One region of the Pseudoalteromonas sp. SaAl2 genome, then DNA from elsewhere that is predicted to be linked to it. Evidence: riboswitches for the same ligand, from Rfam matches in the RefSeq annotation. Region 1 holds a riboswitch; the other holds the start of a gene.
The links. A riboswitch is a leader RNA that binds a small molecule or an ion and turns the genes downstream of it on or off. The one in region 1 is predicted to bind cobalamin.

Region 1 (5,463 bases):
GCATTAATTGCCTTATTTTTTCTTACTCTCACTTTACTCATATCTGGTTGTGGCCAAAGTGATGAGCCTAAAGAGCTTTACCTTGAAGGTAAAACCATGGGCACTACCTATCACATCAAAGTATTTGCCAAGCAAGAAAAACTCGATACATTGAATTTACTGCCTGAAATTACCGAGTTACTAAAAGATATTAACTTATCAATGTCGACTTATATTAAAGAGTCAGAAATCAACCAATTTAATCGTTTAGATGCCGGTGAAGTCATGCCAATTAGCAGTGACTTTAGAGCTGTGGTGAGCGAATCGATTCGTTTAGGCGAGTCAACTAAAACGCTTGATGTGACAATGGGGCCTTTGATTGATTTATGGGGCTTTGGTCCAGATAAAAAACCAACTAAGCGCCCAACAGACAAAGCATTAGCTAACATGATTGCTAAAATTGGGGTTGATAAATTAAAACTGACTGAGCAAGGCTTAGCAAAAACGGTTGACGGCTTAGAGCTTTCGTTTTCTGCCACTGCAAAAGGCTATGGTATAGATAAAGTTGCAGAGCTGCTAGAAAGTCACGGTCTAACTAATTATATGGTCGAAATTGGTGGTGAGCTGCGCATTGCAGGTAAAAAGCCTAACGATCAGGATTGGCGGATAGCGATTGAGCAACCTGATGCAGAGCCAGGCACACGCAAAGTACATCATATTTTAGCGCCAGGTAATAATGGCATGGCAACATCGGGTGATTACCGTATATTTTATGAAATGGATGGTGTGACTTACAGTCATTTGATTGATCCCGTTACCGGTATGCCAAGTCGTCATGATCTAGTATCAGTAACCGTATTACATCCGTCAGCAATGACTGCCGATGGTCTTGCTACTGCATTGACTATTATGGGCATGGATAAAGCTCAAGCCTATGCAGAAAAAAATGACTTAGCGGTCTATCTAATAGCTAAATCGAAGGATGGTTTAGTGACTTATTCGAGCCCAGCATTTAAACCCTATTTGTAGCAGAGCACAAAGCGGTTTATAATACACTCAGCTTGGCTACGTTAGCCAAGCACCTTTTAATTGCTGAACAATAGGGGCTAAGCAATGTCACTTTTTCTTCTTACTTTTGGTTTACTTATTTTAATTGTCGCAGCAATGGCCATTGGCATGATTATGCAGAAAAAATCTATGGCGAGTAGCTGTGGTGGTCTAGGCTCCGTAGGTATTGATAAAGCTTGTGATTGTGATGACCCATGTGACAAGCGTAAAAAGCGCATGGAAAAAGAGCAAGTTTGGAAAGAAAACCAAATTTTATAATCTCAATAAACTAGATTAAAAAGCGCCCTTCACCTTGGCGCTTTTTTTGTGGCTTTAAAAGATTAACTATTCACCATTTAGGTCAGCTATGCAGCCATTCTCAACTAAAGTGTATTTATTACGCCATGGCGAACTTGAACAGCAAAATGTGTTAGCCGGGCGTAGCGACTTTGAATTGAGCAAAAAAGGTGTTCAACAGTTAGACGATAAAGTTGCTGGGCTGAGCGATATCACCACAGTAATAAGTTCTCCTTTAAATCGTTGTAAGCTCTTTGCTAAAAAGCTTGCTAATACTCGCCAACTTCCGCTCAATATAGACAGTGCAATTGCAGAGTATGATTTTGGTGATTGGGATGGGCAAAGCTATGAGATGCTTTGGCAACAAGGTAGCTCACCGACAATCGGAGATTTTTGGCAAAACCCTTGGCAAATTACTCCCCCAAATGGCGAGTCAATGAACGAGTTTTATAGCCGAGTTGAAACTTGGTGGCAGCAATTATTAACGATGATCAGTACACAAAATACAGGAACGCACCTGGTCATCACGCATGCTGGTGTTATTAAGCAGTTGTTAGCTATTTTATGTCAGCTCCCTCGTGAGTCGCTCATTAGCCAAAATGTGTTTTCAATCAATTATGCTGCTCTTATTTGTGTTGATGTATATATTGATGAGCAAGGTGAAGCCTGGCCTAAAATTGTTTTCTAAGGTGTTTTTAGCCATCTAGAAAGATATTAATTGAAATATAAACTCACCCGCTCATAATAGAGGGGTATTTAGGAAGGAGGTGCAAGTCCTCAGCTGTTCCCGCAACTGTAAGCCACATTAGTGATAAGCCAGATACTAAATACGTTACAATCAACTTAAATAACTGAGCGGGTAAACTCATCTTTTTTCATAAGCATTAGCTTGTGTTTACTGCATTGGGTTTTCACGTGCTAGCAGAGATAAACATTGCAGACACCAACAGCGCTTCTCACAGTCGACGATTTATCGTGGACTGTTGCTAATACACCGATTCTAAAAAAAATAAACATCAGCATTGCGCAAGGTCAGTTTATTGGCTTACTTGGACCTAATGGTGCGGGTAAGTCGAGTTTGTTGCGTTGCCTTTATCGGTTTAATAAACCAACATGTGGTCAAGTACTGCTAGGTGCACATGATATTTGGCAATTAAGCGCTGATGATTTTGCCAAGCAGGTTGCTGTGGTCTTGCAAGAAACCCCCTCGCAATTTAATCTATCTCTGTATGATGTTGTCAGTCTTGGGCTCATCCCTCACAAGCGGCTATTTAGCGCAACTACCAATGAAGATAAGCAACTTATTCTTCAAGCTATTAAGCAAGTCGGTCTAACAGAACACTCTAGCCAAGCGTTTGACTCGCTCTCTGGTGGTGAAAAGCAGCGAGCTTTAATTGCCCGTGCCATAGTACAAAAACCACAGCTTTTGATTATGGATGAGCCTACCAGCCACCTTGACGTAAAATATCAAATCCAATTAATGGAATTAGCTAAGTCTCTCGGTGTGACAGTGCTGGCATCGTTTCATGATTTAAATTTAGCGGCCAGCCTGTGTGATGAGCTATTAGTTATCGATCACGGTGAAATCGTTGTATCTGGCACACCGGAGCAGGTTATAACAGAGAGCATGCTCAGCGATGTATTTGGCGTGTGCGCTCAAGTATCTAGCCATCCGCAAAGTCCAGAACGAATAATTCCGCATATAACGTATTTTTATGGTTATCAATCAGGAGAGCTTCATGCAGCTGAAAAATAACCTATTGCTATCGCTAACTGTGGTATTAAGTGTACTGAGTATTTTTGCAGCATTGAGCTTTGGAGCTGCCCCTAGTAAGTTTATTGATGTTTACCACAGCGTAATTGGACAGTGGTTTGGCCAAGGTAGTGATTCGTTTATTGAGCGGATAATTTGGCAGCTACGTTTGCCGCGTACGTTATTGGCATTTTTAGCAGGCTCAGGACTCGCAATTGCAGGGCTAATTTTGCAAACCGTGACCCGTAATCCACTGGCTGACCCCTATTTATTTGGTATTTCATCAGGGGCTTCATTTGGTGTGGTGTGTTTTATGACCTTTACTGGCATCAGTGCTGGGTTGTCAATGTCGCTGGCTGCATTTGTGGGCAGTATGCTGACCATGTGCCTATTGGTATTTATTGCAGGGCGTAGAGCGTCTGCTCAGGTTGAAACAATGCTACTTGCAGGGGTTGCACTGTCGTTTTTATTCAGCGCATTTACCAGCTTACTCCTTTATTTTAGCGATCCTCAAGCAATCACCGCAATATTATTTTGGACCTTAGGTAGCTTTGCAAGAGCGCAGTGGCAAGCACTTTGGTTACCCGCTTTAGCCATCTTCAGTTGTATCATTTTATTAATGAGTTTTAGGCGTCAACTCAATGCTATGTTATTGGGTGATGAAAGTGCCGCGACCTTAGGCATTCCTGTGCAACGCTTTCGCTTGCTAATGTTGATGCTAAGTTCGTTAATTACAGCGCTCTTGGTGGCGTTATGTGGCGGGATTGGCTTTGTGGGTCTGATGATACCCCATATAGTACGTTTTTTCGTATCTCAAGGAACCTTAACAGGCCTTGCTATGACTGCACTCGCTGGCGGTACATTTATGGTCTGGGTGGATGTGCTTTCGCGTATTGTGATGAGCAATCAAGAGCTACCAATCGGGGTGATCACCTCGGCCATTGGAAGTGTATTCTTTTTATCTTTGCTGTTTTTTCGTAAAAAGGTGTATTAATAATGCATTGTGTTAAACCGCTAAATAGGCAATTCGATACGCTGATAAGCGATAAAATTAATCACAAAACTAAACCGCTTGGTGCACTGGGTCTCCTTGAACCACTAGCACAGCAATTGGTGACTATTTTTAGTCAAGATATTGATAATCAAGGTGAATTTTTAGATTTTCAGCCAGCTATAAAACAGCCTACATTAATCGTGTTTGCTGGTGACCATGGTGTTGCAGCGCAAGGTGTGTCAATTGCCCCCAGCGACGTTACCGCGCAAATGGTGGCTAATTTTGCTGCTGGCGGCGCGGCAATTAACGTGTTTTGCAATCAGCTAGGCTGGCAGTTAGAAGTGGCAGACTGCGGTACTTTAACGAAAGTACCCAACACGGACATTCGTGATTGTCGTTTAGGGGGTATCACCGAACCGTTGAATCAACACATGGCTATGAGTACCGAGCAGGTACAACAAGGGTTTAGCAATGCAAAACAACTTGTATTAGAACTTAAAAAGAGTGGCTGTAATACTCTAGCCTTGGGTGAGATGGGCATAGGCAATACCACCAGTGCAGCCGCTATTATGGCGGCAATACTTAAACTCCATGCCAGTGAATGTGTGGGCAAAGGTACTGGCGTAAGTGATGAGGTGGTTGCGCGTAAAGTAAAAGTTGTAGAGCAAGCACTGATCTTACATAAAACTCAACTAGATGATCCTATCAGTTTGCTTGCAGCGCTTGGTGGCTTTGAAATTGTGCATATTGTGGGTGCCATGCTCAGTGCTGCTGAACAGCAAATGGCCGTGCTCGTTGATGGTTTTATTTGTACCGCTGCGGCTTTAGTCGCGATTACAATTAATCCAAATGCAAAAGCGTATTTTATTTTTGCGCACAGCTCAAACGAACAAGGCCATAGTAAAATGTTAGCCCATTTAGAGGTTAAACCATTACTGCAATTAGCTCTGCGCTTGGGAGAAGGAACCGGTGCTGCATTAAGTTTACCTTTGCTGCAAAGTGCGCTCGGTTTTTATAATCAAATGGCAAGTTTTGCCGACGCTGTAGTTGATGATGTGGTGTAAGTGATGACCCAAGTGAAAGCAAGCATCACGCAATGGCAGTTGCTACAATTGGCTATTAGTTTTTTAACCCGGATCCCAATTACACTTCGCTTTGAGGTGACCGGCGATCACTTAAATCAAGCTAGTCGCTATTTTGCATTGGTAGGATTAGGACTTGGTTTAGTACATGCTTTGGTGTTCTACTGCCTACAATTTATATTACCTGTTTCAATGTGTGTGTTGTTAGTGTTAGCGCTGAGCCTGTTAATGACTGGTGCTTTTCATGAAGATGGCTGGGCTGATGTATGGGATGGCTTTGGTGGTGGATGGCAGGTATCACAAAAGTTGAA
Region 2 (5,463 bases), 100 kb from region 1:
TGATATAATCATATATCAGCGCTTCTCTTTGTTTTCATGCAATAAAAAAACCACCTTACTCGTTCTTCTGATAGGCTAGAGCATATTCGCAATTTAACGTTTTATGGAGTAAAGAATGAGCAAAACAATTGAAACAGCGACATTTGGCGGCGGTTGTTTTTGGTGTATTGATGCTGCATTTAGGCGTGTAAAAGGTGTTACCAATGTAAGCTCCGGCTACACAGGGGGCGAAACTGATGCTCCAACCTACCAACAGATATGTACAGGCCTGACAGGTCACGCTGAAGTGGTAAATATTGAATTTGATAGCTCTGAAATAAGCTATGAGAGCTTATTAGCTATGTTTTTCACCCTGCATGACGCAACGCAATTAAACCGCCAAGGTAACGATATTGGCACGCAATACCGCAGCGTAGTGTATTTCCACAATGATGAGCAGCATACCCAAACAGCTGATTACATTGCTCAACTACAAAACCAAATACGCGAAAAAATAGTCACTGAGGTAAGCCCTGCAACCACTTTCTACCCAGCTGAGCAATATCATCAAGACTACTATGAGCAAAACCCAGAACAAGGTTATTGCAGCATTTTAATTGCCCCCAAGTTACAACGTTTTGAAAAAGACTATAAACAGTTTTTAAAAGACTAAATTATTAAATAAAAAAGCCCGTTATGGATTAATCCATAACGGGCTTTTTTATTTAGGGGCTGCAATTAACCAAAGCTCAATTCAGTAAATGTACTTAGAACTGATAACTTGCACCTGCAAAGAAGCGTCGATCAGCCGTATTATAGTAGAACACTTCGCCTGTCGTATAATCCATACTTGAATCAACAGCGTCATACTGCTTATCAAATAGATTTTCAACTCGTAGAGAAAACGACAATGATTGGTTGAATTGGTAGTTTGCAGTTAAGTTCCATAAAGTATAAGAGCTAAGCTTTGTTACCTTACCTTGACGATCACTACGGTATTGCATATTAAAACCCGCGTCGAAATCACCCCACTGTTTCGCAACAAACCAATTTACTGTACGTGGCGAAACATACGTTTGAGCAGCACCTGTTTCTTTATTCTCAGCATCTAAATAAGTAAAATTAAATTGATTATCAAAACCAAGAACTGTATTAGCAAAACTAAACTCCACCCCTTCATGACGAGCTTCATTAATATTTGCAGGTTGCCAATCTCCCGCAGCATTTGGAGCCCATGCTATAAGATTTTCAACATCATTTCTAAAGATAGATATATCAACTTTGGCTTGTGTAAAATCAAGTTTCAAACCTAACTCCTGATTAACTGAAGTTTCCGGAACTAAATCAGGGTTACCCGAGTTGGGGTAATATAAGTCATTGAAAGTTGGTGCTTTAAAACCAGTGCTTTGACTCATTCTAAAGGTAGCATTTTCATGTAAACGATAACCTGCAGCCGCAGTATAAGTTGTTTCATTTCCAAAATACTGATCATCATCATAACGTAAGGCAAAATTAGCGAGTACTCTCTCATTATCGTAGTAGGCACCCACAAAGCCTGCAAATACTTCACGATTATCTTTACTGTAATCACCAGAAGTTTCTGATATATCATCTTCGTACCAGTTAAGACCACCTGAAACATCAAACTCATCATTAATAGCATACAAGCCATTATAATCTATTTGTTCACGTTTAGTTTCAAACGCATCTATCACCGTTGCACCGGTATAGTCTACACGAGAGTTATCAGAGCCATCATTCGCTATTGCGATATCAATTGAGTGAGTTTGTTGCCCAAAGGATTTTTTCCAGCCAAGGCCTAACTGGTAATTTTCAAACTCATTATTTTCAACGGTGCTATCAACTGGCGAAAACGCACTATCATATTGAGCATAGCCCTCACTATATTGCCCCTTCGTTGTTAGCTCCCCCAACAATTCATCGGCATATTGAATGTTAAAGCCTATATTTTTATTTTCATAGCCATCGTCATCCGGTGCTACGCCTTGTAATACATCAAAGCCATCTGTTTTTTCAAAACCAGCATTGAAGGAAGCTGTAACTTTATCTACAACAGTTGTTCCTGCAACCTGATAACTTTGATACGCATCAGAACCAAATGTTGCATCTAGCGTTAAGTCCTGAGCTTGTCGGGTAATAATATTGATTACACCTGCAAGTGCATCGGAGCCATACACCGCTGCTCTAGAGCCTTTAACTATTTCTATTCTTTCAATTGAATTTAGAGGAATATTACTAATTGATTTGTAGCCTAGAGTGGCAGATCCAGTACGAATACCATCAACTAATATAAGTGTATGACGCGAGCTTGAACCGCGAAGAGAGACACCTGAACTTTGGCCAAACCCGCCATTAGAGTTAATTTGAAAGCCCACTTGTGTTTCAAGTAGGCTAGGTAAGTCTCGTACATTACTTATTTCAATATCACTGCGTTCGATAACAGCTACGCTGGCAAGTACATCGTCAATTGATTGCTCAAATTTATTTGCGGTAACTGTAATGCGTTCAATTGGTTGCTCTGCAGACACAGAAAAAGATAACGCAGCAGCGATTGCTACGCCTAGAGTAGATTTTTTTAGCATGATATCCCCTGACTCGTGCCCACCGCACAAGCAATAGTAAATTTGTATCAAGGCCGGTCTCCGGACTCTGTGCTTATAAACACATTACCGTTGCGGGGGCAGTGTTGGGGTTGTAGTCTTCATGTCTACGCACCAACTTCCCGATTATCTCACTAAAAATTTCAATACCTTGAAACCTATACCTTAGTATTTAGTAAGCACCTTGAAAATAGGTCGCTATTGTGATTATTTTAAGGGCGAATGTCAATGGACGGCTATACATCTAAAGTTAAATTAGCGAGTTTGCCTATTTTTGATCAAAGGCACGAGTTGGCGAGTTGGCGAGTTGGCGAGTTGGCGAGTTGGCGAGTTGGCGAAAAATATTAGCGTGACTTTACTTCAAAGAAACTAAATTGAAGATAGTTATTATCTTTTAATACTAAAAACAAAAACCGCAACAAGTGCGGTTTTTTATGATTTATTTTAGCTTTTTAACTTATAAACCAGCGCGATCTTTAATTACTGGAATAAGTGCAGAACCGCCATGGCCATTTGATTCAGCCCAAGCTATATCAGCACCATCTGATAATGAGCTTTTAGATAGATTTTTAACTACATACTCACCCGCATCAACTGCATTACTAGCAATTGCATGGCGTAATAAGTTATTACCATTGCATAAAACCGCATCGTAAATATTACGAATCTTTACTCGTGAGCTTTTCAACTTACTGCGAAGACGGTTTTTATCGTCTGCCGCGATATACTCACAAATTGACACAGCTAATTGATCATCAGCTTTAACCGGAGCGCTAAAAGCCACCGAACCAGAAATAACAGCAGTAACAACTAGTAATGTTGATAATTTAACCATTGGACACCCTTGCGTAATACTTTTTACCTATGCTTATTGGTTATTATTATACCAATCTATAAGTTTAAGCGCAATAATGTTACTCAACTTTATCCAAGGTTACGAATTTATACTGATGTAAATTTTTATCATCGGGGTTATTAATTTGTTCTTCAACCACCTGCCAATTAGCAACTTTTTCATAGTCAGGAAACTGAGTATCTCCTGTAACATCAAGATTTATAAAAGTTAAATACAGTGTGCTTGCTTGTAATAAAAACTGCTGATAGATATTTCCACCACCAATAATCATCACTTCTTCGCAGTCTTTAACCAGCAACAGCGCCTCTTCAGGTGATGTTACTACCTCAACCCCTTGCGCACTGTATTGAGCATTACGACTAATAATAATATTTTTTCTACCTGGCAATGGACGACCGATCGACTCAAATGTTTTACGACCCATGATCACTGGCTTACTCATAGTTACACGTTTAAAATGCTGTAAATCAGCAGGTAAATGCCAAGGCATTTTATTATCTTGGCCAATAATACGATTGTTCGCCATGGCTGCAATCATTGAAATCTTCACAGTAATCACCTAATACTTTATAACTAAACAAGAAAAAAGGAGCATCAGCTCCTTTTTAAAATCTATACGCTACTAACGCTCGTAGACAACTTCAACATCATAGTCATCTTCGTCCCAGTCTTCCCAATCATCATCATCGCTATTTTTAGTTGCATCTTTATGGTAGGTATCCCACTTAAATTCAACTTCTTCATCTTCGATTGGTACAAACTTCTCTTTAGGCATACTATCAAGTAACGCCATGATATCGTGACAAAGTGCTTGTGTATTTTGCTTATTAACAGCTGAGATACGGTAAATATTTGTTTCTTCACCTAGCTCTTCTGCAATTTGTTCACACAATGCTTGTGCTTCATCTTCTGGAAGTAAGTCAATCTTATTAAACACCAACCATCGCGGCTTCTCTGCAAGTTTAGGACTATATTGATGTAACTCATTAATAATGGCAAACGCATTATCAACAGGACTAGAACCATCAACAGGCATGATGTCGATAATGTGCAATAATACACGGCAACGCTCTAGATGTTTTAAGAATCGAATACCTAAGCCTGCGCCATCTGAGGCACCTTCAATTAGACCTGGAATATCTGCAATAACAAATGACTTATTCGCATCTGGACGTACTACACCTAAGTTTGGTATTAGCGTCGTAAACGGGTAATCAGCTACTTTTGGTTTTGCAGCAGATACACTGCGAATAAAGGTTGATTTACCTGCATTTGGCAAGCCAAGTAAGCCTACATCAGCAAGTAGCATTAGCTCAAGCTTAAGCATACGCACTTCACCTGGTGTGCCTAATGTCTTTTGACGTGGCGCACGGTTAGTACTTGATTTAAAACGTGCGTTTCCTAAGCCATGAAAACCACCTTTAGCCACGACTAAACGTTGACCATCTTGTGTTAAATCACCTAAAGATTCCTGAGTATCAACGTCTGTTACACGTGTTCCTACAGGTACTTTAATGTATAGGTCTTCACCTTTTTTACCGGTACAATTACGGCTTTGCCCATTAGTACCACGTTCAGCACGATGAAAGCGCTCAAACTGATAATCGATTAAGGTATTTAAGTTTTCATCTGCTTGTAGATAAACACTGCCACCATCGCCGCCATCGCCGCCATCTGGGCCACCGTCAGGGACATACTTTTCACGACGGAAAGACACGATACCACTGCCACCGTCACCAGCTTCTGCGCGAATTTCTACTTCATCTACAAACTTCATGATTACTCACTTTAGGATTGGCTTGTTAATTACTCTATTATATACCCAAGTGGCCTATAGAGCACACTATGTGTAAGAACACTTGGGTATATATTCTCAAGGCTTAAAACAAAAAACCCCGCAAAGGCGGGGTTTTTTAAGAACCGGCTCTGATTACTCAGATACGATGCTTACGTATTTACGGTTTAAAGGACCTTTTTGTTCAAACTGAACTTTACCATCCGCTTTCG

Region 2: linked by a shared signal. The riboswitch ahead of ACU8V8_RS13530 (TonB-dependent receptor domain-containing protein) and the one ahead of ACU8V8_RS13070 (ABC transporter ATP-binding protein) in region 1 are both predicted to bind cobalamin.

The regions. Positions count from the first base shown of each region.
Region 1 is NZ_CM129605.1:2,758,255-2,763,717, reverse strand. It holds gene ACU8V8_RS13085 (FAD:protein FMN transferase) at 1-1,008, shown strand, start outside; gene nqrM ((Na+)-NQR maturation NqrM) at 1,093-1,305, shown strand; gene ACU8V8_RS13075 (histidine phosphatase family protein) at 1,394-2,011, shown strand; cobalamin riboswitch at 2,039-2,169, shown strand; gene ACU8V8_RS13070 (ABC transporter ATP-binding protein) at 2,258-3,079, shown strand; gene ACU8V8_RS13065 (FecCD family ABC transporter permease) at 3,063-4,070, shown strand; gene cobT (nicotinate-nucleotide--dimethylbenzimidazole phosphoribosyltransferase) at 4,073-5,134, shown strand; gene ACU8V8_RS13055 (adenosylcobinamide-GDP ribazoletransferase) at 5,138-5,463, shown strand, end outside.
Region 2 is NZ_CM129605.1:2,861,833-2,867,295, forward strand. It holds gene msrA (peptide-methionine (S)-S-oxide reductase MsrA) at 116-652, shown strand; gene ACU8V8_RS13530 (TonB-dependent receptor domain-containing protein) at 747-2,582, opposite strand; cobalamin riboswitch at 2,617-2,769, opposite strand; gene ACU8V8_RS13535 (DUF3718 domain-containing protein) at 3,058-3,435, opposite strand; gene folA (type 3 dihydrofolate reductase) at 3,515-4,006, opposite strand; gene cgtA (Obg family GTPase CgtA) at 4,079-5,233, opposite strand; gene rpmA (50S ribosomal protein L27) at 5,387-5,463, opposite strand, start outside.